Anaerobacillus alkaliphilus: one gene and its partner. The protein of the gene in region 1 interacts with the protein of each later gene in a pairwise test. Links are inferred from orthologs where the notes say so. Each region holds a gene or a part of one and is shown on either strand. Other genes may lie near its edges. The genes, in order: DS745_RS22025 and DS745_RS15185.

Region 1 (17,655 bases):
AGTATAATTTTGTCTGGTTCCGTGAGTTCAACAACTTCAAAATGTTCTGTAGCTTCTTTCCCGAACATCTTTCTCGTTTCCTTCCACTCACTTCCCACCTTCATCGGACCCTCGTCCAACCTCTCGATGCCGACCAATCCCTGCATCCAGGTTTTAGCTGCATCAAGATCAAGTAATCCTGTGTAAGCTCTTTGTTTCGAAACTCTGGTAGTTCTCTTCACTTCAAAACGTATACTCATCCTAACCCCTCCTCTGAATTCTAGATCATTTCATTCCAAAGTAGATAAATACAAAAATAAGTGCTGGAACAAACGTAACAAAATAAATCACCGTTAATCTAGTCAAACGTTTTTTAGTGGTCTTTCCGTAGTTTTCTTCATGAGGTTTTATACCAACAAGGATTGTGGCAACTAGTGCAAAAATACAAATGATCGCACTAACAATAATCAGTATGTTCACTTGATTTCCTCCTTTCGATTTATTAAAAGCGTCGAAACGAAAATTGTGAGATGTCAATATCATTTTTACCGGTCAAAATTAAGTTGCTTAACGCTTGCCCAACTGCACTACTAAACTTGAAGCCATGTCCAGAAAACCCTGCAGCAATGGCAACATTTGTATACCTAGGATGGAGATCAATGATAAATTTCTCATCTGGAGTAAGTGTGTACATACAGGTTTTCCCGTACTTTAATTTCTCTACATTTGGCATAAACTGAGTTAAAAATTGTCGTAAATCCTTGTCGTCACTTTCTCCGTAAGGGAACAATGGCATAACAGGATGTACTGTTTCTCCTCCATCATGGCGACCAAGCTTTAATCCGACACCATCAATGCTTGGGAAACCATAATAAATTCCTTGTGGAGTCTCAAACGCAAAGGCTGGGAAATGATTTTGACTATACATCTGTTCGTTAGCCTCATACCAAGCAAAGGTTTTTCTCACTGGAGTAAGTGGAGCATCTAAATCTAACATTTTTAGAAGGTCCTTAGTCCATGCTCCGGCAGAAATTACAAGTGAGTTTGCGTTAAAAGTTTGATTGCTAGTCTTGATTGTTACCTTATCATTTTGAATGTTGATTTCTTTTACTCTACGATTACTCAAAATGGTTGCACCATGCTGTTCCGCAAGTTCCTGATAAGCATTAATACATTCCTCACATTTTAGTACTCCCGACGTTGGTTCAAAAGAGCCTATGTAATCGTCAGACAAGGTGATCCCCTGCCATCGCTTCTGAATTTCTTTTGCATTTAAGACTTCTAACGGCAAAGAGTATTTCTCAGAACTTTTGATCGTGTTCTGGATAAAATCAGATTGTTTCACTCCAACGTTTAGGACACCCGTTGGCATAAATAATTGCTTGCCTGAAAGTTGTTCTAGTTCGGCCCATAGCTCTTTAGCTCTCAGTACAAACGGAACATACTCTTCTCCCTCGCCGTATGCATAGCGAATAATTCTTGTCTCCCCGTGATGACTTCCTTTATCGTGAGGTGGACTGAATGAATCTAGCAATAACGTTTTCTTACCACTTTTCGCTAAAAAATAGCCCGCTGCCATCCCCATTGAGCCTGCACCAATTACAATTACATCGTAGTTCATACTATAGAGCCTCCAGATTAGCTTTGTTCATAACATTTTAACATAAACATTCTGACTACAGGAACTTTCACGGGGGAAACTAGTGCATTACAACTCTAGCTTATATTTTGAGGACACCTGTTCCGTTATTTTGCCTAAAAAGCTTGTTTTTTTTAATTTCGAGGACATGGATTCCGTTATTTAGTCTCAAAACCTCCTTTTTCCTTTATTTTTAAGGCTCTTTTCGTAAACATTGTGGCTTTTCTATCCTAAAATTATCGGAAAAATACCCTAGATGAAGATATCAGCCAATAAATTATGTAAGAAAAGAGCAATACTTACTAAATTAGTTATGAATTCTTAATATTTTGTGTAAAAATCCGCTTTTTGGGATTTTTACGAAAGCAACAAACTTTGCGAAAACAGCCATTTTTAATCAAATAACGGAACTGTTGGCCGCGAAATCTCAGAAAGCTCGATTTCGCTAAAAAAACGGAACGTAAGTCCTGCAAACCTCCTAAGACATAACTTTACTAGAAAAATTCACCAAATTGTTACAATCTGTTATCACAAGTTAGGGTACAATACTATGTAACAAAACTAACATATCTATAGTAGAAACTCTATATTTGCTATTTAAGGTGGGATTCAAATGAGGTATCGCCGTCAGGACACATTTCGTTATCGGTTTGAGGAGCCGATCGCTTGTACATTTAAGATAATTAGAGTAGGAGAACAAGAATTTAATAGTAAGCTTGGTAGTGCACAGATCGATGACATTAGCGATGGGGGCTTAAAATTATCGACATCCTTTACCCTGCCTGTTACACATCGTAATATTGAAATTGAGATTACGTTTAAACTGAACGAAGAAGAAATAAAGCTAACAGGAAATGTATTATGGGTAAAAAATTCATCCTATGGAGTTCAGTTTACAATCGATGACTCTAGTAGAAAACAATTAATAGAAGAACTGAAACTTTACTCTCGAGGAGTAGTTTTTATAAGAAGACAAAAATAAAATTTGATAGGTTCTACACTTTCATTACGTGCTGAAAACATATAAATTCAACATAAAAGGAAGCCAATAAAGGCTTCCTTTTATTTATACAACTACACCCGATTTAAGTGTGTATCTTTAAACGCTGTTGAATATTTTAATCCGTACCCAAGCATTCGATCCATACCAATATGTGCAGACCAGATGAAACCAATTGATAATAGAGTAAGATTGCTGAACATTACACTCACTAAAATGAGAATAATAGGTACACTGTATGTATGAAATAAATTGTATGCAACTGACCCAACCTTATTACTTATTACATAACCAACCATTGCAATATCTGGTGCAAATAATAAAATGAAAAATAATAGCCAACTAAATTGAAAGTATCCATATAAATAAACGCTTAATGAAAGTATTGCAAACCCTTCGATGTGTAACAAGACCTTAGTCAATTTTATTCCCCCTTAAACTAAAATTCCTCCATAGTAGGTTTATCTTCCATCCCACTCTCTCATCTAACAATAGTGCATAAGTTGAGTTTTTTGAGACCTTCTATCTTACTTCATTGCATAATGGATGCCCATATGTCAAGACTTAGTTCCCTGCTAATGCAATGAACTAAGTCTTCTAGTTAACCAATAATTACTTTTTCTTTTGGGTAATGAAAATGGTCGTGTGCCTCTTTTCCTCTTACAATATATAAGAATGAAAAAATACCAATCCTACCAATAAACATTAAGACAATAATGACTTGTTTACCAACATCACTCAACTCAGGAGTAATTCCCATCGATAACCCTGTGGTTCCAAATGCAGAAGCTACCTCGAAAATAATGTGCATCAATGGGAACGGCTCATAGGCTGACAAGATAACAACCGCAAGCCCACAAATAAAAACGGCAACACAAATGACCACAAACGACTTAATGATATCTTCAGGATCTAATTCTCTTCGAAAGACCTTGACCGATTTCTTTCCGCGTGAATATGAAAAAATGGCTAATAAAGCAATCGCAAATGTTGTCGTTCTTATCCCACCGCCTACACTACTTGGCGATGCTCCTATAAACATCAGTGCGCTTAAAACTAACTGAGTTGCCGTTGAAAATTCACTAACGTCCATTGTCGCAAGTCCGCCATTTCTCGTCGTAACCGATTGAAATAAGGAATAAAAGAATTTTTCGTGCCAAGTCTTATCCCCTAAAAATCCTGACCAATCGAAAAGTAAAATCAACAACATCCCAACAATTGTTAAACTGAAAAAGGTAATCGTTGTTAATTTTGTGAAAAGGGAAAAGTAAAACTTCTTCTTTTCCTTTCTAGTTTTAATAAAATCTTTTACTTCCATTAACACTGGAAAACCAATGGCACCGAGGATTAATAAGATGATGTTAACGGTCTGTACAAAATAATCGTTGGCAAAAGGAATTAAGGACTGCCCAGTTATATCAAATCCTGCATTCGTCGTTGCACTAACTGACGCAAAAAAACCTTGAAGGAAAGCTTCTTGCCAAGTCGGAAAATACGTTAAAAAATACAGTCCTAAAATGACAGCACCAATAAACTCAATCAGTAGTATTAGTTTTAGAATTTCTTTCATTAATTGAACAAGACCAGCAAATGTCCCTCTATTTTGATCAGTCATAATTAACTGGCGTTCTCTTAACCCAATTTTTTTCCCTAGTAAAAGCCAAATGAACGTTCCTAGAGTCATGATCCCAATCCCGCCAAATTGAAGTACGAATGCCAGAATAAACGTACCTGGTACGCTAAATGTATCAGCTGTTGAAACAACAGTTAAACCTGTAACACTAATGGCGCTAACCGCGGTGAAAATAGTATCTAATAAACTAAGATTAACCCCAGGTTTCAAGGCGATTGGAAGGCTAAATAGGATCGTAGAAATTATGACAGCTCCTACGTAAAATAAGACAATCATTTGAATTGACGTAAGTCGGATATTGATGCCTTTTTTTTGAGTATACATGATTATAGGCCTTCTTCCTGATACCTTTTAATATCGTTGTTTGAGCCTATTAATATAATAATGTCTTTTTCAAAGATTAGTTGATCTGGGGTCGGTGAGATAATGACGTCTTCCCCACGTTTTAATCCTAGTATTGTACATCCGTATTTTGCACGGATGTCTAGATCAGCAATGGTTTGATAAGACACTTTTTGCGTGGCCATTAGTTCGACAATACTAAATTCTGGTGATAGCTCGATATAATCGATAATTTTCTCAGAAGCTAAATAATGAGCAATCCTAACTCCCATATCATGTTCCGGGTGAATAATTCGGTCTGCACCAATTTTCTCAACCACCTTATGATGGTATTGATTTTGTGCTTTAACCCAAACTTGCTTTACTTGTAATTCCTTTAAAAGCAACGTACATAAGATACTTGCCTGAATGTTGTCACCGATCGCCACGATCACGTGTTCGAAATTTCGTATCCCTAGCGATAATAGTGTACTTTCATCTGTTGCATTTGCCACAACGGCGTGTGTTGAAAATCTAGTAAAATCGTTAACTTTGTCTTCATTTAAATCAATTGCCAGAACCTCGTGCCCCATCTCATAAAGCTCTTTACAAACACTTCCCCCAAATCTCCCAAGTCCGATTACTGCAAACTGCTTTTTCATTTTTCTCTTGTCTCCTCTTTACCTCACACCATAGAAAAAAGACCATCACAAATAGAATGGTCTTCGGGTTACCCTAAGACCTTTCTCTCGAAAAGATACTAGTTAACGCTTACGAGGTTAGCTGTCGGATTAGGGATTGAGAGTATCCCCTCTTACAAAAGTAAGACTCACCCCAAGATAGAAATTGCTATCTAAAGTGGTTCCCCCGCTCATAAAGATTCAGCGAATAAAAGGTGTAGGTATTAAATTTATCTTTATTATGGAACTTAATTTACTCCTGTTTTATTTCTTTGTCAATATAATTTTTTAGTTGTTTAACCCTCTAAACACCGTCTTCTCATCCACAAAACAAATTGGGTTTCCGTAGGGATCTTTCATATAGAATGATTTCTCTCCCCAAGGTTGAACCTTAATCGTGGCTTTTACTAAAGCGGTATTCCATTGACAAACTTTCTCAAATATCTCTTCAAGGTTAGCGACAGAAATATAGATATAATCAGGATTAGGCTGTGCCTCATAATTATCTCCATCAGCTTTCGGATCGAAACAGGCAAGGATGGTTCCGTCGCAGTCAAAATAGTGCCTACCAGTTGAAACCCTCTTCCCTTCTATATTTAAAAGTTTGCGATAAAACACTGTTGCTTCCTCTATATCTGAAACTGGTAGTATTACTCGGTATAATTTCATTTTCAACCCCCAACTTATTTTCTATTATTTTTCGAGATCAACGACGAAAAAACCTTCTGAACAAGAACATCCTCTTCTTATTACAAATTTTTTGAAACTTATTCCATTTCTAATCGTATTAAACAAAGTAATTACTATATAATAGATTATGATTTAGACAGGAAAGGAGAAATAACATGACTTTACTAATTAACGGTATAAAGAAGAAGTTTGATAACCATCTTGCCGTTGATGGTGTTACATTAAAAGTCGAAAAGGGAGAAATGTTTGGTATGCTTGGTGCCAATGGAGCTGGCAAAACGACCTCTTTTCGCATGATTTTAGGACTGCTAGATCCAACGGAGGGTCAGGTTACTTGGAATGGTGAACGTATCACCTATAAACGAACACATCTAGTTGGCTATCTTCCAGAAGAACGAGGACTCTTTCCTAAGCTAACAGTAAAGGAACAACTTATTTATCTGATGAGACTTAAAGGAATGAAGAAGCCAGAGATCATCAAAGAAATGCGTCATTGGCTTGAGCGCTTCCAAGTTCCTGAATATGAAAATAAAAAACTAGAAGAACTTTCTAAAGGGAATCAACAAAAAATTCAATTTCTAGCGGCAGTCCTACATAAGCCAGAGCTCCTCATATTAGACGAACCTTTTAGTGGACTTGACCCAGTCAACTCTGACATGTTGAAAAAAGCGGTCCTTGACCTTCAAAAAACTGGAACGACGATCGTATTTTCAAGTCACCAAATGCGCAATGTCGAAGAATTATGTGAAGACTTGATTATGTTAAAACGAGGCAAACCAGTGCTTCAAGGAAACTTACGAGATATTAAACGTTCTTATGGAATGAAAAGCATCAGTATTCGTGCCGATTATGAGCTTGATTTCATCCACTCTATTTCTGGTGTGATTGAAATCGAAAAACACAGGGACGGGGCGACTGTAAAAGTAGAAAACGAGCGAGTTGCTGAAGATATTTTTCAAAAAATCACGGAAAAAGGGTTTGTCCGTAAATTTGAAATTGAAGAGCCGTCTTTACATGATATTTTCATAGATAAAGTTGGGGGTGATGCAGATGAATAACTTTTGGATTACCGTCACACATACTGCCAGTAAAAGACTGAAATCGAAAGCATTTATCTGGTCGACTGCCATTATTTCAATTATTGTGTTTGCTTTAATGAATCTTGGTACAATCATCGACCTATTCTCAGGTGACGATGACAAAGAGCAGGAAAAAACAATGGTTGCTGTTGTGATGGAAACGGAACATGAAGAGTTTGCAGAAATGCTATTTTCGCATGAAACTGGGGAATTTTTCTATGTAAACTATACTGATGGTGATATTGAATCTGCTCGGTTGGAAGTAGAAAATAATGACTATGAGTTTGTTCTTGGTTTATCGGGCGATCTATTAAATCTAGAAGCAACATTATATGGACCTGGAACTGACTTTCGATTAGGTCAGCAAATTCGATTAGATATCCAACGAGTAAAAGAAACAGTCGTTACCAATGAACTAGGTTTAAACGAAGCGGAACTAGCGATGATTTACAGTCCTGTTCAATTTAGCGAATTACCTCTAGCGGAAAATGGCGATGTAAGAACTGAAGAAAGCCATATGCAATCATACTGGATGGTTTATGCACTTGTTTTTGTGATCTACATGATTATCATCTTATTTGGATCAATGATTGCGACAGAAGTTGCTACAGAAAAATCGTCAAGAGTGATGGAGCTAATTGTATCGAGTGTCAATCCTGTCACTCAAATGTTTGGAAAAATTATCGGAATTGGACTTTCAGGTTTTGTAAACATAGGAGCGATTTTACTAGCCGCATATCTTGGCTATCTAGTTAGTGGTGAACAATTTCTTGATACAATGCTTGGTGATGTAATTGATATGTCACTGATCGGTTATGCAATCTTGTTAATATTACTTGGGTACTTATTATATGGTGGGGTTGCTGCGATGCTAGGCGCTCTAGTGAGCCGTGCAGAAGAAGTAAACCAAGCGATTCAACCGTTAGTATTTCTAGCAATGATTGCCTTGTTCGTGTCTATGTTCGGTCTTAACGTGCCGGATGCTACATTTATTCAAGTTTTATCCTATATCCCGTTCTTTACCCCGCAGCTGTTATTCCTTCGCATGGGAATGACGGCGGTACCAGCCTGGGAAATTATCCTTATCCTTAGCATCCTTGTCGTTAGTGTAATTTTGATTAATATCTTTGCCGCACGAATTTACAAAGGCGGAGTACTAATGTATGGGAAGTTCTCATTTAAAGAAGGTCTTAAGCAAGCTTTTACTCTAGGTAAAAAAGAAAAATAAGTGATAAGAAAAAAGTAACGGTCTTCCCTTTTAGAAGGGCTTAATCGTTACTTTTTTCTTTCTAATTCTCTTGGACGGCTACCTGTCGAAGATATTTAGTTTAGATACATCTATACTATCTTAGTAATAGTAAGGATATGGCGGATAATAGTACGGGTATGGCGGATAAACATATACCGGTGGTGGTGGAGTTAGTAATGCTCCAGCTGCTAACCCTGTTAAAAACGGTACGCCAAATCCAAACGGTGCACCAAAACCAAAGCCTGGTCTACCATACCCAAAGCCTGGTCTACCATACCCAAAGCCTGGCCTCCCAAAACCGAAGCCTGGGCGACCAAAGCCAAAGCCCGGGCCAAATCCACCTAATCCAAATCTCTGATCTGTTGTATAATGACCGTGATTGATCGTATGTTCCACTTTTTAGCCTCCTCTATTTTTATACTAAAGTATATGTGTGGTGGGTAAATGTTCTTGGGTAAGTGTCTTATGTAAAATAAATTTTCATGATATATGCTGAATTCAGTGATGAGTTCTTAGTTTACAGTTTTGACTGTATTAGAGGACACAGAGGACGTTATTTTTTCAAAAACAACCTTTTTTCAAGTTTCGCGGACACAGGGGACGTTATTTTAGTTAAATTGGCTGTAAATGGAGCTTAAATTGTAAAATAAGTGCATCTGTGTCCGCGAAAGCGAAAAAACTAGTAAAATCGCAAAAATAAGTGCATCTGTGTCCGCTTCCATAGAAAAAACCAGAAAATAGGCTCATTTCTACTAGGATATATTTCAAAACATCCGTTTTTGTTCTGCTTCTTACTCTATTTATTAACGTGACAATAAATTAAAGAGCCACTCATCCCCCACTTACCCCATCAAATTCTAGAAGATTTCCTTTTGGAGGCTAAGTTTTGATATATTTTCTCAATATCAGATAATGTACATTCAAATAGGTGACTATCATTGATTTTATAAATTCCTGAAGCAATTATTTTAATTATTAACTTCTTTTTCCTTGCTTCTACAGCATTTCTCAATTCACCCATAAGACAATATATCTCCCTTCTTTTCTTAATACTCCATAAATTACCATGATAAAATATTAGTAAAAAAGGCCATTTTCATATGAAAATAGGCCCTCCGGTCATCCGGTAGTTGTTAAGTACATTTATTAAATTGTGTACTCACTAGGTATAAATACTTTTAGATCTTTCGGCTTTACAAATACACGTTCTCCTTCTTTTAACTTTAGTTCATCAAACTGCTCTTTGGTCAATTCGACTTCAACTATTTCTTGAGTATCAACACGATTTAGTTCAATAAAAACAATCGGCCCAACAGCATGAATGTATGAAATTTCTGACTCTATTGCGTTACTATGATTATCTAAAATTCTTTTAATTTCCATTTGGTGTGGTCGGACATAACCAAATGCTTCGGTCTCTTCTTTATCAGTAAATTCCGGTGTATTCAATTCAAAATTACCAACGTTCATTATTCCTTTGTGAATACGGCCCTTAAAGATATTTACGTTACCTAAAAAGTCATAAACAAATGGACTATTCGGCTGCTCATACACTTCATCAGGTTTGCCAACTTGTTCAATCTTGCCATTACTCATCACAACCACCCGATCTGCAACATCAAGTGCCTCTTCTTGGTCATGTGTAACAAATACGGTTGTCACTTGGAATTCATCATGTAATCTGCGCAACCAACGGCGTAGTTCTTTTCTAACTTTCGCATCTAACGCACCGAACGGTTCATCAAGTAATAGGACTCTAGGTTCAACAGCTAATGCTCTTGCTAAAGCCACTCTTTGCCTTTGCCCACCTGATAACTGAGCTGGATAGCGATCTTGCAATCCTTCTAGTTTCACTAAAGATAATAACTCATTTACTTTCTCTTGAATTTTCTGTTTTGAGGGTCTTGTTTTTCTTGAACGAACTCTTAAGCCATAAGAGATGTTATCAGCTACAGACATATGTGAAAACAACGCATAATGTTGAAAAACAAAGCCAACATTTCTTTCTTTTGTTTTAACTTTTGTTACATTTTCTTCTTCAAAAAAGATGGAACCTTGATTTGGCTCTTCTAAACCAGCGATAATTCGTAGTAAGGAGGTCTTTCCTGACCCTGATGGTCCGAGAAGAGCGACTAACTCACCCGTTTTAATTGATAGATTAATATCATTGAGTGCAGCAAAAGAACCAAATGATTTTGATATGTTGTGAATGTTAATGGACATGGCTAGAGCCTCCTCTTCCTTTCTCGGTTTTCCATTCAATGAAGTGTTTTAAAATTAATGAAATAATCGCTAAAATAGACATTAGTGACGCAACAGCAAAAGCGGCAGTAAACTGATATTCATTGTATAGAATTTCAATATGAAGTGGCATCGTATTTGTTAATCCACGAATATGACCAGAAACTACAGAAACAGCACCAAACTCCCCTATGGCTCGAGCATTACATAGGATCATTCCATATAATAATCCCCATTTGATATTAGGAAGAGTTACATATAAAAACGTTTTCCAACCATTTGCCCCTAGCGTTAAAGAAGCTTCTTCTTCCGCTGTTCCTTGTGCTTGCATAACAGGTATTAACTCTCTTGCAACAAATGGTACAGTTACAAAAATTGTTGCTAGCACTATTCCTGGTACAGAAAAAATAATCCGAAACCCATGTTCTAGTAACCATGGTCCAAAAACACCATGAGCACTAAACAACAAGATAAATACAAGACCTGCAATAACTGGCGATACGGAAAATGGTAAATCGATGAATGTCATTAATAAATTTTTTCCCTTAAACTGAAACTTTGAGATACACCAAGCTGCTGCAATGCCAAATAATGTGTTTAATGGAACTACAATAACTACAACGAGTAAAGTCAGTTTAATTGCAGATAATGCGTCAGGTTCAGTTATAGAAGCTATATACACCGATAAGCCTTGTTCAAAACCTCTAATAAAAATTGCTGCCAAAGGTAAAACAAGAAATAGTAGTAAAAACAACAATGCAATTGTTATTAATATTCTTCTTATCCAAGGCGATTCTGTTGTTGGTCCTAATGCAATAGTAGATGAACCACGATTTGTAGCAGGTAACGTTCCAGCCATCTTTCTCACTCTCCTTTATGCGTGACGTTTATTACTCCACCACTGGATTAAATTTATGATGAATAACATCAAAAATGAAATAACAAGCATGAATGCTGCAATAGCAGTAGCACCTTCATAATCATACTGTTCTAACTTTGTCATAATCATTAACGGGGTAATCTCTGTTTTCATTGGAAGATTACCTGCGATGAACACAACAGATCCATACTCGCCAAGTGCTCTAGCAAAAGCAAGGGCAAATCCAGTTAAGATGGCTGGAATGAGAAGAGGAAAAATGACCTTTCTAAATGTCATCCAACGATTAGCTCCTAAACTGGCAGAAGCCTCTTCTATTTCTTTATCCATGTTAATAAGTACAGGTTGAACAATCCTAACTACGAATGGTAGACCAATAAAAGTTAACGCCACAATGACACCTAGCGGGGTAAATGCAACTTTAATTCCAAATATGTCTAGGTATTTCCCCACCCAACCGTTTGTAGTGTATAGAGTTGTCAATGCAATTCCGGCGACAGCAGTTGGCAAGGCGAATGGTAAATCAACTAGGCCATCAATGAAAGCTTTACCTGGGAATTGATACCTAACTAAGACCCATGCTATTAAAACACCGAACACTGCATTAATTGTTGCCGCAACAAAAGCTGACCCAAAACTAAGTTTATATGAAGCCACAACTCTCGGTTCAGTAATAGTCGACCAAAAATCACTCCAGCCCATTGAAGCTGTATTGATAAACACCATTGAGAGTGGAAGAATTATTATCAACCCTAAATAGAACATCGTAAAACCAAAAGTAAGCCCAAATCCTGGTAATATACTATGTTCTTTAAACCGCCAACCTTTCAATACTGTCACTCCCATCATCATGTAAAAAATAAACCTAAATTTAGGTTTTACTGTTGTTCTATTAGAACTCAGTGGGGCTTTATACCCCACTGAGTTTTGAAACTATGGCTGATAAATTCGATCAAAATAACCACCATCATTAAAATGCTCTTTTTGTGCTTTTTGCCAGCCACCAAAGAATTCGTCAATTGTAAACAAATTGATCTCCGGGAAAAAGTCTGCGTATTTTGCAAGTACTTGCTCATTTCTCGGTCGATAATAATGCTTAGCTGCCAACTCTTGCCCTTCTTCAGTGTAGAGGAATTCTAAGTATGCTTCAGCAACTTCCCGTGTTCCCTTCTTATCAACGACTGTATCAACCACTGTCACAGGAGGTTCAGCTAATATGCTAATTGAAGGTACTACAATTTCAAATTGATCTTCACCTAGTTCATTAACCGCTAAAAATGCTTCGTTTTCCCAAGACAAGAAAACATCACCTATACCTCGTTCTACGAATGTCGTAGTTGCTCCTCTTGCCCCCGAATCAAGTACTGCAACGTTCTTGTATAATTTTGTTACGAAGTTAATGGCAGCTTCTTCTGTCCCGTATTCTTCAAGCGCATAACCCCATGCTGCGAGATAATTCCATCTCGCACCACCTGATGTTTTCGGATTTGGTGTAATTACAGAAACACCTTCTTTAACAATATCATCCCAATCCTTTATTCCTTTTGGATTGCCTTTCCGAACTAAAAAAACTATGGTCGATGTATAAGGCGATGAATTATTTTCTAGGCGCTCTTGCCAATTTGCAGGGAGTAAATTTCTCGCCTCGTGTATAGCATCTATATCGTAGGCTAAGGCTAGGGTAACCACATCTGCTTCTAAACCGTCTATGACGGATCTTCCTTGACTGCCTGACCCCCCGTGAGATTGTTGTATCGTCACTTTAGTTCCAGTTTTCTCTTCCCAAAATTCTGCAAACTCCTGATTAAACTCCCGGTAAAACTCGCGCGTAGGATCATACGAGACATTTAGTAGTTCTATTGTTTTCGCCTCTTTAGTAGTCGCTTGGCCTGAATTCCCGACTTCTGCGTTATTTGTACTTTGAGAGCACCCTACTAATAAAATACCTGCTAAGCTAATTTGAAAAACACTTGATGTAAGTCGTTTCATTACTTTGTTCATGCTGTTTCACTCCTTAGTTATTTTTTTTATCTTAATTTAGAATTATCAGGGTGCTCCTTCTTCTTTTCGAATGAAAATCTAATTTTCTCGTTCCGATCTATTTGCGTAATTTTCCCATCATGTATGGTAACAACAACCGATCCAAATTCAATTCCTTCAATGTACGATTTAATTTTTTCGAGTTTCTCGATATCCGCATTAGCCATTGAAAGTTCCTCCTATCTACTCTAGCGTTTTTTACAGAAATAAAATTTAGGTTTGCCAATGGTCTCAACCATCCATATAGTTGATTTGCTAGCATACATCACCTCCTCAAAATCTAAATTAAATTTCCAGCTTGCCCCTCACCAATTAAACACATATGTAAACTCAGAATTAAAAGCATAATTAGCTGCAGAATTTAGTTATGGCTGTAAGGGTTAAAAACAAAAAAGACTTATACTCACTTTATCATTTAAGTGAGTACAAGCCTTCGGGTGACCGATCAGCATTACTTTTTTCTAAATTTATATTACTTATATTATTCTGATAATTCTTATCTGTCAAGTAAGAATTTAAACGCAATATAGTTACTTTCCCAACAAAATCCTACTAAATATTGGCTATTAATCTTGTAAAGCTGATTGTAAATCTTCAATTAAATCTTCAACATCCTCTAAGCCTACCGAAATTCTAATTAAGCCATCAGTAATTCCTAGTTCTAGGCGGCGTTCGCGAGGAATAGATGCGTGTGTCATTTTTGCTGGTAAGGAAATTAAGCTCTCAACAGCACCTAAGCTTTCTGCCAATGTAAAATACTTTACTTTCTTTAATACATCTTCTGCTTTGTCATTGCTACCCACGTCAAAAGAAATCATTCCTCCGAAACCTCTGGCTTGCTCTAAGTGAATCGTGTGACCTTTATGACTTTCAAAACCAGGATAATACACTTTTGAAATTTGTCGATGGTTTACAAGGAAATTAGCTACTTTCTTTGCATTCTCTTCAATTTCTTCCATTCGAATCGCTAGTGTTTTTATTCCTCTTATTAATAGCCAGCTATCTTGAGGTCCTAAGATTGCACCGATAGAATTTTGAATGAAATGAAGATCAGTGGCAAGCTTTTCAGAGTTAACAACAACGAGTCCTGCAACAACATCACTATGTCCACCTAAATATTTTGTGGCACTATGCAATACGATATCTGCGCCTAGGTCAAGTGGATTTTGCCAGTATGGTGTACTAAAGGTATTGTCGACAATCATAAGTAGATTTTTTGCTTTTGCTAAGTTTGAAATGCTGGCTATATCTGTAATCTTTAATAGTGGATTTGTAGGTGTTTCGACATAAATAGCTTTGGTATTGTCTCGTACTGCAGCTTCTACCTCTTGAATGTCACTTGTGTCCACAAAAGTTACTTCAATATTGTATTTCGTTAACACCTTTGTCATTAAACGATACGAGCCGCCATACACATCATCTGTAAAAATAACATGATCACCTGAAGAAAATAAATTCATCACAGCAGAAATGGCAGCCATTCCTGAACCAAATGCAAACCCACGATATCCACCTTCGATATCCTTAATTAATTCTTCTAATGCATGTCTTGTTGGATTACCAGTCCTTGCATACTCATACACAAAGTTTCCTACACCATCTTGTTTAAAAGTACTAGCATGATGGATCGGTATGGATACAGCTCCAGTTTGTTCATCTCTAGGAATTCCTCCATGAATCATCTGTGTTTTTTTTCTCATCTAATATCACCTTCATATATATTTTTACTTAAATAACGCTCGCTACTATCTGGAAATACAGTAACAATGTTTGTACCTGGAGGAGATTTTTGAGCTTCTCTTATGACTGCTTCAAATGCCGCCCCTGAAGAGCTACCTACTAACATTCCTTCATGAATAGCCAGTTCACTAACTCGTTTAAATGCTGCTTCATCAGAAATTGTATAAATACTGTCAAAATAAGCTGTGTCCATATAAGGAGGTAAAAACTCCATTCCAATTCCTTCTGTTCGATGTGGTCCTGAAATACCACCGTTTAAAATTGAGCCTTCAGGTTCAACTATAACAGTCTTTATTTGCTTATTTTTTGACTTTAAATATTTTGCGGTTCCCATAAACGTTCCGCCAGTCCCAGCTCCAGCCACAAAGATGTCAATGTTCCCATCAAGGTCTTCGTACAATTCTGGACCTAAAGTTTCAAAATACGTAGTAGGATTATTTTCATTGGTAAATTGTTGAGGGCTATATGAGTTAGGAATTTCCTTCAATAATTCTTTTGTTTTGTTTATTGCTCCCTCCATCCCTTCTGAGGTTGGAGTATTAATAACGGTAGCACCTAACGCCCTCATCAATGTTTGTTTTTCCATACTGAATTTTTGTGGTACGACGCATATGACCTTAATCTTCGTTCCTGCGGCTGCTAATGCTAACCCGATCCCTGTGTTACCGGCTGTAGGCTCGATCACAACCCCATCTTCTTGAAGTTGTCTAGCTTCAAGCGCCCCTTGAAGTAACTTCTTGCCTAAACGATCTTTCACACTTCCACCAGGATTAAAGTACTCTAATTTCACGAATACGTTCACTCCGTTCGGAACATCAAGCTGATTTATTTTTACAATTGGTGTACCACCGATTAATTCTTTTATGTTATTGTAATACTTCACATGCAAGCACCCCTTTTGGAAGCTCTTTTACTAACTTCATAGTTTATGAGAAAACATTTCTCCATTGGTCTTTTTTCGCTAGCATTTTTTTGGCAATCTCTTGCGCACCTTCCAAGCTATGACTAGCAGCCCAACCACATTGTACTTCATTACAAGCAGGTACTTCGGTTGCAACCAACACATCTTCTAACGTTTTTTCAAGAATTTCTAAGACTGTTTCATAACTATCATCATTAATCACCGATAGATAGAATCCAGTTTGACACCCCATTGGACTAACATCAAAAATCGTTTGGTGATGATTACGAACTAACTCTGCCATTAAATGCTCTAATGAGTGTAAAGACGGCATTTCCATGTGTTCCTTGTTTGGTTGTGTAAAGCGTATGTCATATTTAAAAAGTTTATCTCCATGTTGTCCTTCACTCACGCCCGCAAGTCTTACATATGGAGCAACTACTTTTGTATGATCTAAATTAAAACTTTCAACGTTCATTTTTTTAATCTCCACGATAACCTCTCCAATCTATATATTTATTATTCCTACCTGTATAGTATGTTTTAAAATACAATTTGTCAATTAGTTTTAACATTATATTCGCATTATTATTTTCAGGTTAAAATCATACCAGGTCTTTACTTTAGTGGATTTAGCAATAAAATTATAGTTTTTTTGTATATTAATTGTTGCAAATTTAAAAATTATATCATACTATGCTTATAGGATTTATATACTTTATAGCATTGGAGAGTGTTAGGCTCATGGGACGTGAATTCGTTGAACTATTTGATAATTGGGCAGAATCTTACGATCATTCAGTGTCAGGGAAAGACCTTGAATATGAAGAAGTTTTCTCGAATTACGATGAAATCCTTCAAGCAGTTACAGATCGTGTAAAAGGAAATATCGTTGAATTCGGAGTGGGCACAGGAAATCTAACTATAAAACTTTTGGAAAACGGTCATCGTGTTGTTGGCTTTGAACCATCTACTACAATGAGAGAAAAAGCTGAAGAGAAATTGTCTAATGCAACCATAGTAAATGGTGACTTTCTAGAGTTTCAAACTGATATGTCAATTGATGCTTTTGTTAGCACATATGCATTCCATCATCTGACCGATGCTGAAAAAGCAGAAGCAGTTTCTAAGTATAGTAGTTTACTTGCTAAGAATGGCAAAGTTGTTTTTGCAGACACTGTCTTTGAAAGTGAAGCAACAAAAGCTGATGTCATTCAGTCATCTAAGAAAAAAGGATTTCTAAACCTAGCACAAGATTTAGAAACAGAATACTATACGACTATTCCAGTTTTACGAAGTATCTTTGAAGCAAATGGATTTTCAGTACAATTCGAACAGTTAAATCCTTTTGTTTGGATGATTGATGCAACAAAGCTCTAAGTTGTTTTAATTACTACAAAGAAAAGTAGCCGTTAAGCACGGCTACTTTTACTATTTATACTTCTTCTTCCCATTCTTCCCATTCAATTTCTACTCCCCATTTTTTGGCGAGTTTATTTAATTCTTCTTCATATTCAAAAAATAGCATATCAGACTCTCCGTACAGTTCCATTGCTTGATTTTCGTTGCCTTCAACCCAGGCAATT
Region 2 (8,372 bases), on another replicon or contig:
ATTTCTCAGTTCTGCTATCTGGTCTGGCTCATCTTGTTTTTCGGCCGAATCAGCTTTTTCGACGTTACTAACAATAACCCCGATGAATAAATTGAAAATTACAAAGGTACCTAATAGAACAAACGATACAAAATAAATCCATGACCAAGGAAGTTGATGGTAAATCGGCCACATCACACCACTTGCCCATGATTCTAATGTTACAACTTGGAACAGTGTTAATAAAGATAATTGTAATGAACCAAAGTACTCTGGTGCAACTTCGGCAAACAGCATCGTTCCAGTTACTGCAAAAATATAAAAAATAATGCTCATTAATAACATGATATTTCCTAGAGCTGGAATCGTTAAAAGAAGTGCATCAACTAATTTGCGCAATGATGGAATAACGGAAATAGCTCTAAACACACGAAGTACACGTAAAATTCGTAGTACTGTTATGAAATGAGCACCGACAAAGATGTGTCCTGCGGCGACAATCAAAAAATCAAACCAATTCCAACTACTCTTAAAGAAGTTACTCAACTTCTTTTCAGCAATCATCCTTAAAATAATTTCTACTGTAAAAATCCAAATTAAAGCCTTATCTATTAAGAAGAATAATTCCTTATGAGTTTTGTAAATCGTAGGGTATGTTTCAATACCAACAACTATAGCATTAAACATAATTAATCCAAGAATTGTTCCTGTAAAATATTTATGCATGACAATTCTACTTACTTTTTGTTGAATACTTTCCTTCTTTCCTTCAGACATAAGTTCCTCCGATTTTTTCATACTTTAAGACACAAATTTAATTTTACTAAATCTTCTGGTAGAATAAAAGTTTTTCTTCTAATAATAACTAAAGCTGGGTTTCCCCAGCTTTAATTACTTCACATTGGAATATAACTTTCCTAGTTCCGTCGAACGTGCGGCAGCGCGTTTAATACATTCGACCATTGCTTCTTGGTAGTGGTAGCTCTCAAGAACTTTAAAGCCTGCCTCAGTTGTACCACCTGGGCTCATTACTTGTTTATATAATGTTTTTGATGAAAGGTCTGTCGATTTTATCCTTTCTGCCGCTCCAATCAGTACCTGAGCAATCAAGCTTTTTGCTAAGTGTTCATCCAGACCAATTTCTTTAGCACCGATTTCCATTGCTTCTATTAAATAATAAATGTAAGCGGGACCTGACCCTGATAAACCAGTGATCGCATCTAACTTTTCCTCTTCAACGATCGCGACTTCCCCAATTGCCTTAAATAACTCTTCTGACATGTTTAAATGCTCCAATTCAGCAAAGTTTCCAGAAGAGATTGCTGTAATAGACTCGCCAACTGCGGCTGAGGTATTAGGCATTGTTCGAATGATTGGGGCATTATGCCCAAGCAATTGTGAGATGCAGGACGTTGATACACCTGCAAGCACGGAAATGAATAATTGTTGCTCCGTAGTATAGTGCCTAATTTTTGCGATCGTTTCAGCAATATCTTTTGGTTTCATTGCAAAAACCACAATATCCATTTCTAAGAGTATTTCCTGATTATTTGAAAAAGTTTTCACACCGTATTGTTCTTGTAAAAGGAGAAGTCTTTCCTTGTTACTTCGATTTGTTACGAAAATTTGTTGAGGCAAAAGCACCTTTTCCTTTAGTATTCCAGAAATCATAGCTTCTGCCATACTTCCTGCCCCAATGAAAGCAACTTTTTTATTTGTTAACATAAACCCCATCTCCTCTGCCTTTTTTCACTTACAGCGTTACTCCACTAAAGTTGTTGGTTACTAAGAACGAATTTGACCATTCCCTAAAATAATATACTTGCTTGAAGTTAGAGCTTCTAAACCCATCGGACCTCTGGCATGAAGCTTTTGTGTACTTATCCCAATTTCCGCTCCAAAACCAAATTCAAACCCATCAGTAAAGCGAGTTGATGCGTTATGATAGAGGACTGCAGCATCTACAAATGTAAAAAACTTCTCTACATGATTGCTGTTTTCCGAAATGATCGCTTCGGAGTGTTTTGAACCATATTTGTTAATATGGGAAATGGCGTCTTCTACGGAAGTTACAATTTTTACCGCCAATGTTAAATTTAAAAATTCAGTTGCCCAATCTTCTTCAGTAGCATTTACAATTCGTGAATCTAGCCTTACTGCGTGGTCATCGCCGCGTAGTTCAACACCATGGGTAATAAGAGAATTAACTAGACTTGAAAAATGAAGCTTTGCCCACTCCTCGTGAACGAGAACAGTTTCACAGGCATTGCAGACAGAAGGACGTTGTGTTTTTGCGTTAATCAGAATATCTAACGCCATTGAATGCTCCGCAGTATCGTCAATAAAAATATGACAATTACCTACACCTGTTTCTAAAACAGGGACTGAAGCTTTTTCTACTACTGATTGAATAAGAGATGCTCCGCCTCGTGGGATTAATACATCTAAGTAGTCATTTAATTTAAACATTTTTTCAGCTGTTTCTCGTGAAGTATCCTCTATTAGCTGTACTGCTTCTTTAGGAATTGAACTTTCTAGGAGTCCAAGGTGAATCACGTGTACTAATGCTTTGTTAGAATGAATGGCTGAAGAACTCCCTCTCAATATTACAGCGTTACCAGTTTTTAAACACAGACTAGCAGCATCAACGGTTACATTCGGCCTTGCCTCATAGATCATCCCAATGACACCTAGAGGTACCCGAACTCTTTTTAACTTCAAGCCGTTTGGTCTTGTATCTTCAAAGGTTACACCGCCAACAGGATCATCTAGTTCTGCTAGCTGAGTCAGGGCGGATGCCATATCTTTAATCCTAGTTTCTGATAGCATTAGTCGATCGAGTAATCCCTCTGAAAAGCCATTACTCCTCCCGGCATCGAGGTCCTTTTGATTTTCCTTTAAAATGTATGGGATTTGACTCAGTAAAGCTTTACTAATTTTTACTAATGCCTTATTCTTTTCTTCTGTGGAAGAAGCTCCTAGTAATCCTGTTAATTCTTTTGCTTTCTGCGCTTTTGATACTAGTTCATTCATGATGTACCTCCTTATGAAAATGTAATCCATTGATCACGGTGAATAGCCTCAACAAATGCCGTTCTTTCTTCAGAGCTGTTTTTTCCTTTTATTGAGCGTAGTTCTTCAGCGGAATAATTTATTTGACCTTTGCCAATAATCTTTCCGCGGGCAGTTGCAACCTCGACAACATCTCCCTTTTGAAAGTTCCCAGATATCTCTTGAATACCTACAGGGAGTAAACTTTTCCCTTTTGCGACGATGGCTTGAGCTGCACCATCATCAACGAAAATTCTCCCATTCGTCATTGAGTGATAGGCAATCCATTGCTTTTTATTTCTTACCAATTTTTTGGTCGTTCCAATATAGGTACCGTCACCCTTGCCTAGGAGAATATCTGTTAATTTCTCTTGGCCTTGGCCAGTACCTATAAATACCTGAACGCCTAAAGAACCAGCGGTTTTTGCAGCTTCTATTTTAGATCTCATTCCACCTGTACCAACTTTAGAGCCAGTAGCTTTTGCTTGGGTAAGTAATTCATCAGTAATTGTCGGGAGATAATGATATTTTTTGGCACCTGGATTTTTACGAGGGTCTTCGTCGTATAGTCCATTTATATCTGTTAATATTGCTAAAAAATCCGCGTGTATAAGTCCACTTACTAAAGCAGAGAGCATATCATTGTCGCCAAAAGTAAGCTCTTCTACAGAGGTAGAATCGTTTTCGTTAATGATTGGGATTACACCACGTGCAAGTAGCTCGGTTAAAACAGCGTAGGCATTGCTGTATTGTTCCTGACTTAAAAAGTCGTTCCGGGTCAACAGCAGTTGTGCTACAACGATGCTATGTTGGCTAAATGCTTCTTCATATCCTTGCATCAGCAACCCTTGCCCTACTGCTGCAGCTGCTTGCTTTCCTGCAATTGTCACTGGTCTTGAAGGATAACCAAGCTTGGTGAAACCAGCAGCTACAGCTCCTGATGAAATTAAAATCACTTCATGACCTAGTTGTTTAAGCCTTGCTAATGCATTGGCGTGTTCGATCAGTTTTTCTCTGCATAAGCCACCTTTATTATTTGTTAATGAGCTACTGCCAATTTTGACAACAATTCGTTGCTTACTCATAATTAATCCCTCATTTTTGTTAGATAAATAAAAAAACTCCTCCATCCTTAAAAAGGACGGAAGAGTTATATCCGCGGTACCACCTTCATTGACATCTAAAAAGATGTCCTCTCAATACCATTAACGCTGGTAACGGTTAGGTTTTGGCCTAACAGCTCTAGGGCAGGTTCAATAGGTTTTATGGCGATGGAATCTCTCAGCCGGTGAATTCCACTCTCTTTCGCGAAAACGTTATTTACTAGTCCCTTTCAACACTTTAACCGAGTAAGTTTTTCTAATTATCTGATATTCGTATGACACTGTCAATACTTTTTTAGCTAAGCTTTACGGATATGAATTATAATAAACTTCAATACTGAAGTAAAGGCCATTATATTTAAAATTTAGAAAGAAGTTTGGTATAGTTGAAACATCTTTTTAATGGACAAAGAGTCGGAGGGATAATGAAAGTGAACAATAAGATTATTGTAATTACAGGTGCTTCAAGTGGGATTGGTTTAACATTAGCGAAAGATGTTGCCAGAAAAGGTGGAATACCCATTCTATTAGCACGCTCGACAAATAAGCTACAACAAGCAAGTGATGAAATTATAAAAACAACCGGTATTGAGGCGCCCTACTACACACTAGATGTTACGAATAATAAAGAGGTCTCCGATGTCTTTGCGCAAATTCTAGAAAAATATCAGAAAATTGATGTCTTAATTAATAATGCCGGATATGCGATTTTTGATACGTTCCTTGAAGCCAAAACAGAAGATATTGAAGGTATGTTTGCTGTGAATGTTTTTGGGCTTATTTCTTGTACTAAAGCAGCACTTCCTAACATGCTTAAGGAAAATACAGGTCACATTATTAATATAGCTTCACAAGCTGGTAAGCTAGCCACACCGAAATCTAGTGTTTATTCTGCGACGAAGCATGCAGTTTTAGCTATTTCAAACAGTCTTCGAATGGAGTTAGCGGATACGAATATTTTCGTTAGCTCTGTTAATCCCGGACCGATCAAAACACCTTTTTTTGACCGTGCTGATTTGACAGGAAACTATACGAAAAATGTTGAAAGATTTATGCTGGACCCGGCTTTTGTTTCACAAAAAATCCTCCAACTCGTAGACAAGCCTAAACGAGAACTTAATTTACCTAATTGGATGGGAGTTGGAACAACTCTTTATCAGCTATTTCCAGGACTAGTTGAGAAGTTTGCAGGAAAGAAGCTTAGCCAAAAATAAGCCTTTTTTGAAGTTATATCTTTTGTCTTTAAAACAAAGGGTAGTATATAATGTAAAAAAATGTTAGTTAAAGGTGGATATATAATGGCTAAGAAAAAGGTTGAAAAAGCAGTGCTTTTTTCAGCTACAGAATCACTATTAATTGAACAAGGCTATCGTGGGTTTCACTTAAAAGCTCTTTCAGAGCGGCTTAGGATCGGTAGAAGTACGTTGTATGAATATTATGCTAGTAAAGAGGAGCTAATTACAGACTATTTGGTGTATATTTTAGATACAATTATTGAAGAGTGTCAAAAGATTGAACAAAGTGATGCTATCACTCAATTGAGGGATATGGTGAAAATCTTTCTGAAATACTCGCAATTGCATCAAATCGCACTCATTATTCCGTTTATTGATCCTGAGCATTCTTCAAAAGTGGAAGCATCGTTAATTAATTTAAAGCGTGACCATGAGTTTCTTTATGAGAGAATGAGCCAGCTTATCGAGGAAGGGAAAGCTGCTAAACAGATTCGAGTTGATCTAGAAACAGTAGTAATTGCTAGTATGATCTTTAATGCCATCCAAGTTCCAAATGTGATGAAAAAACACGAGAAAGAGTGGGGGGAAACGGTTTTAGAAATTTTGTTTAACGGGATTGGAGCAACAACGTAACTGATGGGATTGGGGTAGATGCTCAGTCCCATTTTTTTCAAATTGAAAAGAGAACGTATATTCGTTATAATTTAGATTATAATAAGAATGTACGTTCTCTTTTGGTTTATTAGCGTATTTGTAAAGGAGGAAGAGAAATGCGAATTGATTATCCGTCATTACCAGCAAGGACGATATTCTGTATTGATATGAAAAGTTTTTATGCTAGTTGTTCAGCTCTTCTTCTAGGTTTAGATCCGTTAACAGCTTATCTGGCTGTAGTTGGAGATACGGAACGGGATGGAAGCATCGTTTTAGCTGCAACACCTAGGTTAAAATCTGATTTTGGAATTAAAACAGGAAATCGTCTTTTTGAAATTCCAAAAGACCCTCGAATTAAAATTGTCAATGCTCAAATGTCAACATATTTGCAAGTTTCGACTAGGTTAACATCATTTTTTAATCAATACGTTCCTCTAGAATCTATCCATACATATAGCGTTGATGAAAGTTTTCTTGATGTGAAAGGAACAACGCGGCTTTGGGGAAGTGCCTGGCAGCTCGCACAGCGGATTAGAGAAGATATGCTAGCTGAGTTTGGATTAAGTTGTTCCATTGGAATTGGCCCTAACATGCTACTGTCAAAAGTTTGCCTTGATCTAGAAGCTAAAAAAGCAGGTATTGCAGAGTGGGGTTACAGTGATGTGAAGAAAAAGCTTTGGCCTGTATCTCCGTTACGTGAAATGTGGGGGATTGGGTCAAGAATGGAGAAACGATTAAATAAATTAGGAATTTTTTCAATCGGTCAATTGGCAGAAGCTCCGTTATCATTACTTGAAAAAAACTTTGGAATTATGGGGAATCAGCTTTATTATCATGCTCATGGGGTTGACCTTTCAGATTTAGGTGCACCGATTGTGGAGGGCCAAATCAGCTTTGGGAAAAGCCAAATTTTATTACGCGATTATCAAGACCTGGAAGAAATTAAGCATGTCATATTAGAAATGTGTGAAGAAGTCGCAAGGCGTGCGAGAACAGCTACAAAAGCAGGAAGAACGATCAGTCTAGGTATCGGTTATAGCAAGGATGAAGCAGGCGGAGGCTTCCATAGATCGACAACATTGCAAACAGCCACAAATATTACGCTTGAGATTTATGACGCTTGTTTACAACTATTTGGTCGATATTATCGTGGGGAAACAGTTCGAAGTATTTCAATCGCTCTTTCAAATGTAGTTAGTGATGACCAAATTCAGCTTAGTTTCCTCAATCCTAATAAACCTCGTCAAAGAGATCTTGGCTATATTATGGACTTTATTAGGGAGAAGCATGGTTCAGATAAGCTACTTCGAGCAGTATCCTATACGAAAGCTGGGACAGCGAAGCATCGTAGCAAGCTTGTTGGTGGACATAAAGCATAAGGGGTAGGGGGAAATTATTAAAGATCGTAGAACAAGTCATATGTCGTCCCTATAGAAAATATAATAGACATTACAATTGATTGAATTTATAACCACCTACGATACTAATGACTGATGAAATTCATTAAATCGAATAACTTTAAATTTGTTCGGAATTTTGTAAAACATTCTTCACAATTTGTTTACTTCATTTACTTAGAAAAGATGTTATAGTAAGGATGCAAAAAGGTATTTAAAAAACAAGAATGGGAAGTGAAGGCGTGATTGTTCAAGATTTGATTGAGACAACAGAATTTTTCACAGAGGAAACAAAAGACGACTTTTTTGTTATTTATGAAAAATTTGCAAACAGTGATTGTAACTGTGAAGGAAATATGTTCGAAGAAATAGAATGTGATGATGAGGAAATAGTTCAAATTCTTCAAGGTAATCCTGATTGTAGTTGTTCTTTACGAAGCATTGAGAGCTATCGCGTTGGGCAAGAATACAAAACAGTAGAAGATATTCTTGCAAAAATTAAAAAAGAGCATACAGAAATTTTTAAATAAGAGTGGTCGGTTAAGCCACTTATAATACTTGTTTTCACCAATCCTCTCGTCGTATTGAGAGGATTTTTCCTTTTCTACTTGTAAAACAAAAGAAGTGGATGATTGCAGAAAAAGATAGAAAAGCTATAATATGAACTATAAATTGATAAAGGATGGTAAGGATGATAAACGTATTATTTGTATGCCTAGGAAATATATGTCGATCACCGATGGCAGAAGCTATCTTTAGAAATAAAGTTACATCAGCAGGACTGGAAAAAGAATTTTTTATTGATTCAGCTGGGACGGGTGACTGGCATATTGGCAAACCTCCTCATGAGGGTACACTAGAAATATTAAAGGAGCATAGTATCGATGGCTCCGGTATGTCTGCAAGACAAGTCAAAAACGAGGATATAAAGAAATTTGACTATATTATTGCCA

What was found.
Region 2: the proteins of DS745_RS22025 (region 1) and DS745_RS15185 interact in binary tests that used the Escherichia coli proteins (3 or more experiments, as listed by UniProt). The link is inferred for Anaerobacillus alkaliphilus from one-to-one orthologs.

The regions. Positions count from the first base shown.
Region 1 is NZ_QOUX01000047.1:330,297-347,951, reverse strand. The notes cover bases 8,456-11,444. They hold DS745_RS22025 (sulfate/molybdate ABC transporter ATP-binding protein), read right to left. Parts: upstream 10,494-11,444; coding sequence 9,417-10,493; downstream 8,456-9,416. Other genes in these bases: cysT (sulfate ABC transporter permease subunit CysT), read right to left, coding at 11,386-11,444; cysW (sulfate ABC transporter permease subunit CysW), read right to left, coding at 10,483-11,370; DS745_RS22030 (Fur-regulated basic protein FbpA), read right to left, coding at 9,121-9,291; DS745_RS22035 (hypothetical protein), read right to left, coding at 8,456-8,654. In the rest of the region: DS745_RS22085 (SRPBCC family protein), read right to left, coding at 1-239; DS745_RS22080 (hypothetical protein), read right to left, coding at 265-459; solA (N-methyl-L-tryptophan oxidase), read right to left, coding at 482-1,600; DS745_RS22070 (PilZ domain-containing protein), read left to right, coding at 2,232-2,600; DS745_RS22065 (DUF4260 domain-containing protein), read right to left, coding at 2,693-3,040; DS745_RS22060 (TrkH family potassium uptake protein), read right to left, coding at 3,220-4,575; DS745_RS22055 (potassium channel family protein), read right to left, coding at 4,578-5,234; DS745_RS22050 (VOC family protein), read right to left, coding at 5,541-5,921; DS745_RS22045 (ABC transporter ATP-binding protein), read left to right, coding at 6,098-7,000; DS745_RS22040 (ABC transporter permease), read left to right, coding at 6,993-8,249; more of DS745_RS22035, read right to left, coding at 8,370-8,455; more of cysT, read right to left, coding at 11,445-12,219; DS745_RS22010 (sulfate ABC transporter substrate-binding protein), read right to left, coding at 12,322-13,389; DS745_RS22005 (YezD family protein), read right to left, coding at 13,416-13,595; DS745_RS22000 (bifunctional cystathionine gamma-lyase/homocysteine desulfhydrase), read right to left, coding at 13,995-15,128; DS745_RS21995 (PLP-dependent cysteine synthase family protein), read right to left, coding at 15,125-16,051; and 3 more genes. UniProt on the Escherichia coli protein: Part of the ABC transporter complex CysAWTP involved in sulfate/thiosulfate import. Responsible for energy coupling to the transport system.
Region 2 is NZ_QOUX01000045.1:194,408-202,779, forward strand. Bases 889-3,783 are described here. They hold DS745_RS15185 (glutamate-5-semialdehyde dehydrogenase), read right to left. Parts: upstream 3,013-3,783; coding sequence 1,765-3,012; downstream 889-1,764. Other genes in these bases: proC (pyrroline-5-carboxylate reductase), read right to left, coding at 889-1,704; proB (glutamate 5-kinase), read right to left, coding at 3,024-3,783. Also shown: DS745_RS15175 (ion transporter), read right to left, coding at 1-756; more of proC, read right to left, coding at 871-888; more of proB, read right to left, coding at 3,784-4,115; DS745_RS15195 (SDR family NAD(P)-dependent oxidoreductase), read left to right, coding at 4,559-5,347; DS745_RS15200 (TetR/AcrR family transcriptional regulator), read left to right, coding at 5,432-6,001; DS745_RS15205 (Y-family DNA polymerase), read left to right, coding at 6,139-7,401; DS745_RS15210 (hypothetical protein), read left to right, coding at 7,662-7,949; DS745_RS15215 (low molecular weight protein-tyrosine-phosphatase), read left to right, coding at 8,111-8,372. UniProt on the Escherichia coli protein: Catalyzes the NADPH-dependent reduction of L-glutamate 5-phosphate into L-glutamate 5-semialdehyde and phosphate. The product spontaneously undergoes cyclization to form 1-pyrroline-5-carboxylate.